Pontiella desulfatans: one gene and its partner. Each later gene encodes a partner of the first gene's protein in a complex. Links are inferred from orthologs where the notes say so. Each region holds a gene or a part of one and is shown on either strand. Other genes may lie near its edges.

Region 1 (4,496 bases):
CGTAGCCAATAACACCCTTGCAACCGGCGAACGAGGCTTCGATCATCGAGGCCACCACGAACGGCGAGCCGATCATCGTGCGGCGGATATCCTTGAACCAACCGCACTTTTCCACCGCAGTGTTGCAGCTGACGGGGGTGCTTACGGAATCGGCGCCGAGATATTTCGCCGCCAGGATGCAGGACACATCGCCGCGCAACCAGTTGCCGTTCTCGTCGGAGATCAGCGGCCGATCGCTGTCGCCATCGGTGGAAAGAATGGCATCGAACCCGTTTTCGGCCGACCACTCCTTTGCCAGTTCGACGTCCTCCGGCCGGATGGCCTCGGTATCGACGGGGACAAACGTGCTGGAAAATCCGAGCGGGGTAACCTTTGCCCCGAGGCCGGAAAAGATTTCGATCAGCACATCGCGCCCCACGGCCGAATGCTGGTAGATGCCCAGCTTTGCGCCTTGGAGACAATCCTTCGGGAAGGTGCGGAGATAGCGTTGGATATAGTTGATCCGCGCATCGATGTTTTCCTCGGGCAGCCCAAAGCCTTCTCCGCCGAAAACGGATTCATCCACATCGACAACCTGTTCACGGATCTGCTCCTCGTCGAATTTAAGGATTTCGCCGGTGGGCTTGTTGAACTTGATGCCATTGCGGTCGGCCGGAATGTGGCTGCCGGTCACCATGATGGCGGGGCAGACGTTTTCCAGACCGTAGAGCGCCACCGCCGGGGACGGAATCCGGCCGCAGTTCACCGGGTGGTAGCCCATGTCGGACGCCGCCTTCGCCACCGCCCCCATGATCCGCCCGGTGCTCGGGCGCAGGTCGCCGGCAATGGCCACCGGCTCGCCGGCCTTCTTCAGCTCGCCGGTCTCCTCCAGATATTGCAGGAAGCCCTTCGTGTAGGTGTAGCAGACCTGGTCGGTCATCTCGGCCGCCAGGCCGCGTGCGCCGCTGGTACCGAACTTCACGCCGCTCTGTTGCATCAGGTCGTTGATTTTGATTTCCATGATTCCTCATCTCTCTGATTGCGTAATGCGTAATGCGTAATGCGTAATGCGTAATGCGTAATGCGTAATGCGTAATGCGTAAAATGAAAGCGCGCCCCACCCTGCTAGAGCAAGAGAAAATTACGCATTACGAATTACTCGTCATTCTTTACTCGTCGATGTTTTCGAGCTGGGTCGGGTTGGCGAGGTCGATCTTGCGGTAGTAGCAGTTGCGCGGCTCGCCCTTGGCGTTCTTGGTGTGGCAGATGCCGCCGCGGTTCGGGCGCACGACGAAGAGCAGCGAATTCTGCTCGCAGTTCACATAGGCTTCGAGCAGCTCGAAGGTTTCGCCGGAGGTCAGGCCTTTCACCCACAATTCCTGGCGGGAGCTGCTCCAGAGCACCAGCATCTTGCGCTTGAGCGATTCCTCGAACGCAATCTGGTTGATGTAGGCCACGAGGATGACTTCCTTCGTGTCGGCATGCTGCACGGCCACGGGGATGATGCCCTTCGTGCCTTCAACGGCCTTCTCCAACTTGTTCCAATCCAGCGCCAGTTCCAATCCTTCTTCAAGTTCCTTGCTCATAGTCTCACCTCTATACCCTTTGATTTCATATATTCCTTCAGCTCACCCACCGTGAGCTCCCCAAAGTGGAACAGCGATGCGGCCAGGACAGCGTCCGCCTTCCCCTCCGTTACTGCGTCCACAAAATGATCCTTCGTCCCGGCCCCACCCGATGCAATGACCGGCACGTTGACCGCTTCGGATATCGTGCGGGTCAGCTCCAGGTCGTAGCCGTCGCGGCATCCATCGCAATCCATGCTGGTGAGCAGGATTTCCCCCGCCCCGCGCCGGGTTCCTTCGATCGCCCATTCGATGGCGTCTAGCTCGGTCGGGTTGCGCCCGCCGTGCGTGAATACGCCCCAGGTGCCGTCGCCGTTGCGTCGAGCATCGATGGCGAGCACGGTGCACTGCGACCCGAACGATTCGGAGCATTCGTTGAGAATGTCGGGATTGTTGATGGCCGCCGTATTGAACGAAACCTTGTCGGCACCGGCGTTGAGCATGCGGCGCACATCGGCTGCCGTGCGGATTCCGCCGCCGACGGTCAGCGGCATGAACACCTGCTCGGCGCAACGGCGGACAATATCCACCATCGTGTCGCGCCCGTCGCTCGATGCGGTGATGTCGAGGAACGTCAGTTCGTCCGCGCCCTGGGCCTCGTAGGCCTTGGCGCATTCCACCGGATCGCCCGCATCGCGCAAGTCCACAAAATTCACGCCCTTAACGACGCGCCCGCCCGTTACATCCAGGCAGGGTATGATTCGTTTTGCCAACATAAGTCCATTCCCCAAATCTCAAAAGGTCGTGACGATATTGGAGGAAGGGGAAAAACGCAAACGGGTTTTCGGGCTATTCCCCGGTGGATGGCCAATCGTCGGTGCGGAAGGGCGAAGCCGGGAAACCTTCCTTGTTGAACAGGTTGCAACCCACCGGATTATCCGCCCAGGCATAGCGAACCGCTACCGGATCGGAAACCTCGGGGGAACCGACCACGACCGTTTGGCCCACAATGGCGGCCTGCGCCGCAACAAATTGCTTGTCCGCGCCGGCAATGGCAAAGGTTTTCAGCGGCGCGGCGCCCTGCTCCACCAGGCCGGATCCAACATCGTCGAACGTGATGACGATCTTGCCGCCTTCCTTTTTCATCGATTCATAGATCGGGCCACCGGCCACCACCTCCATTTTGTAGGTTTTTGCCAGGGCCTGCCGGGCCAAGCGGTAGCCTACGGCCTGCTTGTCGGTCGGATGGATGTTTTTCTCCATGCCCACGTCGATCGTGACGGCGATTCCAACGTTTGGAACTTCTTTATGAAAGTTCAGGAAGCTTTCGCGGATGAATGCCCAGGCGGTGTCTTCGACCGGCAACTCCTGCGGTTTTTTATAGTTCACCAGCTGCACGGCGTAGAACGGGAATTCGCTGTTCCAATCCTTGCGCCACTGCACCACCATGTTTTCGAGCAGGTCGCGGTAGAGCATCGCCCCTTCGGAGGTTTTCGCATTGCGCTCGCCCTGATACCAGATGGCGCCGCGCATCCCATAGGGAACCAGCGGGTGGATCATGGCATTGTAGAGATTGGCGGGATAGTTCTGCGATTGCTTCGGATCGGTCTTCGGCTGCGGGCGGCGCGGCGCCTTCTTGCCCTCCGCCTTGGCCTGCTTCACCTTTTCCACCCACTGCTCCAACGCCCTGGCCTGCTTCGCCTGTTCCGCAGCCGGATCAAACCTGCCGGCTTGTGCATCCAGGCCGGCCTTGTATTCCATGACGGACGGGAATTGCTCCATGGAGGCGATGGGCGTCCAGGCCTCGACACAGGTGCCCCCCCAGGAGGAATGCAGCAACCCCACCGGCACGCCCAGCTCCTTATGGATTTCGCGGCCAAAGAAATAGGCGGTGGCGGAATAGCCGCCGACGGTTTCCGGCGCGCAGACCTGCCAGCTTCCGGAACAATCCGCCAGCGGTTCGGTGCTGGTCGTGCGGGCCGTCGTAAACATGCGGATCAGCGGGAAATTGGCCGCAGCCTGCTCCTTTTCAAACTGATCGGCCCCCTTGACGGACATCGCCATGTTCGACTGCCCGGAACAAAGCCAAACCTCCCCGACGACAACATTCCCGACTTCCACCACATCGGCACCGGCCTTGACCACCAGCACCTGCGGCTTGGCGGACGCCTCCATTTTTTTGAGGCGAACCATGAACTTACCATCGGCACCGGCTGTGGCGTTTCTTTCCTGCCCGGCAAAAGAAACGGTCACTTCCGCCCCCGGATCGGCCCAGCCCCAAACGGCCACCTTTTGATCGCGTTGCAGCACCATTCCATCCGCAAACACGGTTGCGAGCTTGAGCTCGGCAAAACTTGAACATCCCATGGCCCATACGGCCAGCAACACCATCCATCCACGCATTAGATTTCCCCCTGGTTCACATCTTCATTGCAAAGCTTGCCATCCACATCGTAGTGGCGCGCCGTTAAAACCGGTTTCCCGTCGCGACGGTCAACGCCGATCGTCATGAATCCACCCTGCACATTCAAATAGCGGTGTTCCGGCAGCACGTTGCTGTTTTTCCATCCACCCGCATGTTTGTTGGAGGTAGGCCCGCACGAAAACTCCTTCACGCCGATTTCGGCATCGACGGAGACATATTGCCAATGCCGGTCGCCACAGGCCACGAACATGTTTTTCTGCGACGCGATAAACGCGCGAATTTCGTCGCCCTCGTGCTTGAAACCAACATTCGCATGGTTGTCGTTCTTGTTGCCGCGGTCGGGGCCGACGACCGGTGTCGGGCTGATCAGCACCTTGAACGTCGCATCGGATTCCTTGACCGTGCGGAAGAACCATTCCTTCTGCTCCTTGCCCCAAATACTTTTGGCCGGCCCGTCCTTCATCGTGTTGGGGCTGCGGAAATCACGCCCCTCCATCAACCAGACCTGTAGATCCTTGCCCCAGCGA
Region 2 (4,553 bases), on another replicon or contig:
GCTGACTCTTGGATCTCAAACAGCTCTTGCAATCGATTATCGCCTAACCACCCTCGAAACGGCGCAAGGCATGTTCCGCTCGGCGACGAACTCGGCGATGTATGCCGAGGCGGCCCGGCAGTTTGATTTCCTGGTCCATGAGGAGGGCATCCGCAATGGGCACCTGTTCTACACCGTGGGCAATTGCTGGTTCATGGCGAACGATGTCGGCCGGGCGATCCTGAACTATCGGCGGGCGGAACAATACATGCCGAACCATGCAGACCTGAAGCACAACCTGATGTCGGCGCTGGAGCTGCGCACCGACCTGATTCCGGAAAAGGAACCGCACCCGCTCGCGGCCAACCTGCTGGGCTGGCACATCAACACCCCGACCACGCTGCGCTGGTGGCTGTTCGCGTTTTGCTGGCTGCTGTTCTGGGGGGCGTGGTTCTGGATGGAGCGCTCCACCAAAAAGGAAGCCCGCGTGACGGCACTGGCCACCGGCCTCCTTTCGGCCATCCTGCTGGCCTCGTTGTTGACGGAAACCTTCGTGGAACGCCGGGCCAAACCGGGCGTTGTGGTGGCGAAGGAAGTGCTGGCGCGAAAGGGCGACGGCAACATGTACGCCCCCGCCTTCCTGGAGCCCTTGCATTCAGGCACCGAGTTCAAGGTGGTTGAAGACCGCCAGAAATGGTGGCACATCCAACTGGCCGACGGACAAACCTGCTGGATTCCCGCCAACGCGGCGGAGACGGTCGCGCTGAAGTAGGCTGAAACGCTCCGCACGCGCGCCTACGACAGCAGCTCGCGAACCTTGGCGACCACCTTGTCGGGCGTGAAGGGTTTTTCCAGCACGGCGGCATCCGCCGGAACGCCTTCTTCCACCAGCTGGGAGCGGGAGTAGCCGGACATGAAGAGCACTTCGATTTCCGGATAGAGTTCCTTCGCGGCAACGGCCAGCTCGGCGCCGCCGAGACCGGGCATCACGACATCGGTGAACAGCAGGTCGATCTTCCCCTTGTACTGGCGGGCCACCTTTACGCCTTCCCAGCCCTCTTCGGCCAGCAATACGGTGAAGTCCTGCATTTCCAGGGTTTGGGCAACGAGCGTGCGGATCATGGGATCGTCTTCAACGAGCAGGATGGTTGCACCGCCAACCGGTTCGGCAGAGGTCTGCGGCTCCTTTTTCTCTTTTGGAGCTTCCTCCGGGGTTCCGGTACAAAGCTTATCCTTGTGGTAAATGTCGTCGGCAAGGTTCATGACGGGGAGATAGATGAAGAAGGTGGTTCCGCTACCCACCTTGCTGGCGACTTCGATGAAGCCATCGTTTTCCTTCATGATGCTTTTGACGATGGAGAGGCCCAAGCCCGTCCCCTTGCCGGATTCCTTGGTGGTGAAGAAGGCCTCGAAGATTTTGCCGATGATTTCTTCGTCAATGCCAACGCCGGTGTCGTGCACGGAGATCTCGGCATACGGCCCGGCGGATAGCTTGCCGGGCTTGTTGCACTCGCCGTCCTCGACCTGCCGACTGCCCACCTTGATGGTGATGCGCCCGCCGTTGGGCATGGCATCGCGCGCATTGACGGCCAGGTTCATGAGCACCTGGCCCATCTGGACGGGGTCGGCCTTGACGTAGATCGGCTCATGGTAGGACTTGGTGACGAGCGTGATTCTCTCGCCAATCAGGCGGTTGAGCATTTTGTCGGTATCCTGCAAGGTGCTGTTCAAGTCCAGGGTAACGGGTTCGGTTTTTTCCTTTTGGCTGAAGCTGAGCAATTTTCGGGTGATGAAGGAGGCCTTGCGCGCGGCATCGATGACCTCCTTGGCATACTGCCCGGTTTCTTCCCCGCGGGGGTCGGCGACAATAAGGCTGGAGTAACCATCGATGATGGTGAGCAGGTTGTTGAAGTCGTGCGCAATGCTGCCAGCGAGCCGGCCAACCGCTTCCATTTTCTGGGAATGGTGCAGCTGTTCGTTGAGCATCGCGCGCTCGTTCTCGAGCATTTCGCGCTCGACGGCGGGCATGATGATGTTCTTTCCCAGCAGAATGTTGAGCAGGACTAGCAAGAACAGGACGCTCAGCATATAGAGCGCGATTGCAAAAGAAACCGATGCCGTGATTCCGGCGTCGCCAAAGGATACATGCCCCATCATCTTCAAGAGAAAGATCAGCAGGCCCCCGGTCGCGATCGCCGAAACGATTGAAGCAACAAACAGGATGAGTAGTATTTTGCTTTTCAGGCTCTTGCTGTTGAGTGGCATGTTTCCCCCGCAATAATGATGCATTGCAAGCAAGATAGCATCTCGCGTTGGCGGCACACGTCTAAAATGCGTTGAATCCAACAACGAATGGATGAATTATTGCACCTCTGCCCAGTTCCAGAAGTTCTTCAACATGCACAAGCCAACCGCCTGCGATTTTTCCGGATGGAACTGGGTGGCGAACACGTTGTCTTTCCAAACACTGGTGCAGTATTCAATGCCGTATTCGGTTTTTCCGGCAACGATCGATTCGTCTTGGGGGCAGACATAGAACGAGTGGACGAGATAGAAAAAGGAACCATTGTCGATGCCCTCGAACATGGGGCAATCCGGCTGGGTTTCTTCCATGCGGTTCCACCCGATCTGAGGAACCTTCAGCTCCTTTGGCAGGTCGAACCGCTTAACCGTGCCAGCGAAAATGCCAAGGCCTTCAACGCCTGGGGATTCCTCGGAGCTTTCGAACAAGGCTTGAAGTCCCAGGCAAATGCCCATCATGGGCTTGCCGGCCTGCACCCAGCCTTCTATGGCATCGACGAAATCGTGCTCGACCAAATGCGCCATGCAATCGCCGAACGCCCCCACCCCCGGCAGGATGAGCGCCCGGCAGTCGGCCAGCTCCTGGTTGCGTGTTACGATCTTCGCGTCGAGTTCGAGGAAACGGAAGGCGTTCGTGACGCTTCCGAGGTTTCCCATGCCATAGTCGATAATGCCAATCATATTCCGTTTCCTTTTAAAAGAGCGAACAGTGTATCCACCGCACCCGCCATGGGAACACAAAAAAGCCGGGAATTCACCGCGGCAACCGGCAAGACTTAAAATAGTATTTTTTGCTAGGAAATTTTTGTGGCGAGTTTATGTCCATGCATCTATCATTGCAGCGTTCATTAAGTGAGGACACCATGGAAGCAAACGTACCACTCGACACGCTGAACAAAGCCACCAAATGCAAACACAACTGTGTTTGCCAGACGGAGGGCGGCAAACCGTATTGCCAAATCAGCGAGACGGTCAACGGTACTGTTTTCTTTGTGAATTCCCGCCATCCAAACGGGTGCTCCTACCAGCATGCGTTCGGCAGCGTGTTCATGTGCACCTGCCCCGTGCGGCAGGAAATCTATACCAAGCTGCACATCTGATCCGGGGGGCCCGCCATCAACGCAGCGTTTTATTATTCCCCCCTTGCGGCCGATGTATTAAGACGGTAGGCGCTTTGCGCAATGAATCCGTTGCACGGACATGGTTCGGGTGTATTCGTTGCATTGCATAAAATGCATAACCATAGATAATGGATTGAAGGAGAAAACAACATGACCAAGCAAATACCTGCCATCGTACTCGCCATAGCCTGCCTCGCCCTGGTCTTCGGGCTCTACGGATCCAAGAAGGAAAACGCCAATCTCCGGCAGCAAATAGCCGAGTTGGCCACCGGTATCGAAGCGTGGGCACTCGACGATTTCGCCGCCGGGATGCCTCCCGAAACGGAACCGGCCATGGTTGTGCAAAACCCGGCACAACTTGACGTTGTGGCTCCGGAGGTTCCGGAAGCACCCGAAGAGAAGGAACCCGCCAGCCAGCGGATGATGAGCAGCCTTTCCAAGATGATGGAAAACCCCACCATGAACAAGGTGATGGTGGCCAGCCAGCGCGGGGCGGTGGGCGCGCTCTATTCCGACTTGGTCGAATATCTCGGCCTCAACAAGGAAGAGACCGACTATTTCATGGACTTGCTGATGTTCCGCCAAATGAAGCAGATGGACCTCGGAATGAAAATGATGGCCGGCGACCTGGACGAGGAGCAGAAGCAACAAATGGGGAAAGAGCTGCAGGAGGCCGGGGAAACCGTTAAAACCGAAATGGAAAAGTTCCTCAACAACCCGGACGACTTTGCCGAATTCGAATTCTATGAAAAAACCATGGGCGAACGCATGATGCTTTCGCAGATGGATCAGAAACTGTCCTCAACGGAAACCGCGCTTCCCGACGAAACCTACCGCGAGCTACTGGGCATGATGAGCGACGAAAAGAAAAACTATGATTTCAGCTCCGACCTGCACGACGAAAAGAACATGGACATGAGCCCGGAACGCTTTTCCAAGGATAACATCCAGAAGTTTTCCGCCGACATGGATGCCCTCAACGGGAACATCATCGCAAAAGCGGAAGGCATGCTGACCCCCGAACAGTTCGAAGCCTTCAAAGACGCCATCAAAACCACGGCGGAACTGCAGAAGTCGCAGTTGGAGATGGCCTCGCAAATGTTCGGCGGCGGCAAATAATCCGATCCGGCGGAAGCGAAACCATGCTGGGGT

What was found. The genes of interacting proteins can lie anywhere in the genome.
Region 2: the proteins of hisF (region 1) and hisH are in contact, whole or in part, in a crystal structure (PDB 6RU0), measured with the Thermotoga maritima proteins. The link is inferred for Pontiella desulfatans from one-to-one orthologs. Residues at the interface, in WP_004080486.1 of Thermotoga maritima: Met1, Leu2, Ala3, Arg5, Ser40, Glu41, Asp45, Glu46, Ala70, Glu71, Ile73, Asp74, Ile75, Pro76, Phe77, Asp98, Lys99, Ser122, Gln123, Glu161, Thr195, Leu196, Asn247, Arg249, Glu251; in WP_004080484.1 of Thermotoga maritima: Asn15, Arg18, Arg22, Arg117, Leu118, Pro119, His120, Met121, Gly122, Trp123, Asn124, Asn134, Gly135, Tyr136, Tyr138, Val140, Tyr158, Glu180, Lys181, Ser182, Ser183, Lys184, Ile185.

Annotation. Positions count from the first base shown.
Region 1 is NZ_CAAHFG010000001.1:1,038,775-1,043,270, reverse strand. The notes cover bases 442-3,328. They hold hisF (imidazole glycerol phosphate synthase subunit HisF), read right to left. Parts: upstream 2,321-3,328; coding sequence 1,562-2,320; downstream 442-1,561. Other genes in these bases: E9954_RS04025 (sialate O-acetylesterase), read right to left, coding at 2,394-3,328; E9954_RS04035 (phosphoribosyl-AMP cyclohydrolase), read right to left, coding at 1,149-1,565; E9954_RS04040 (phosphohexomutase domain-containing protein), read right to left, coding at 442-1,003. Outside these bases: more of E9954_RS04040, read right to left, coding at 1-441; more of E9954_RS04025, read right to left, coding at 3,329-3,947; E9954_RS04020 (alkaline phosphatase D family protein), read right to left, coding at 3,947-4,496.
Region 2 is NZ_CAAHFG010000004.1:253,658-258,210, forward strand. Bases 1,152-4,095 are described here. They hold hisH (imidazole glycerol phosphate synthase subunit HisH), read right to left. Parts: upstream 2,962-4,095; coding sequence 2,341-2,961; downstream 1,152-2,340. Other genes in these bases: E9954_RS26655 (ATP-binding protein), read right to left, coding at 1,152-2,244; E9954_RS26665 (hypothetical protein), read left to right, coding at 3,144-3,380; E9954_RS26670 (hypothetical protein), read left to right, coding at 3,552-4,095. Outside these bases: E9954_RS26650 (SH3 domain-containing protein), read left to right, coding at 1-751; more of E9954_RS26655, read right to left, coding at 775-1,151; more of E9954_RS26670, read left to right, coding at 4,096-4,520. UniProt on the Escherichia coli protein: IGPS catalyzes the conversion of PRFAR and glutamine to IGP, AICAR and glutamate. The HisH subunit catalyzes the hydrolysis of glutamine to glutamate and ammonia as part of the synthesis of IGP and AICAR.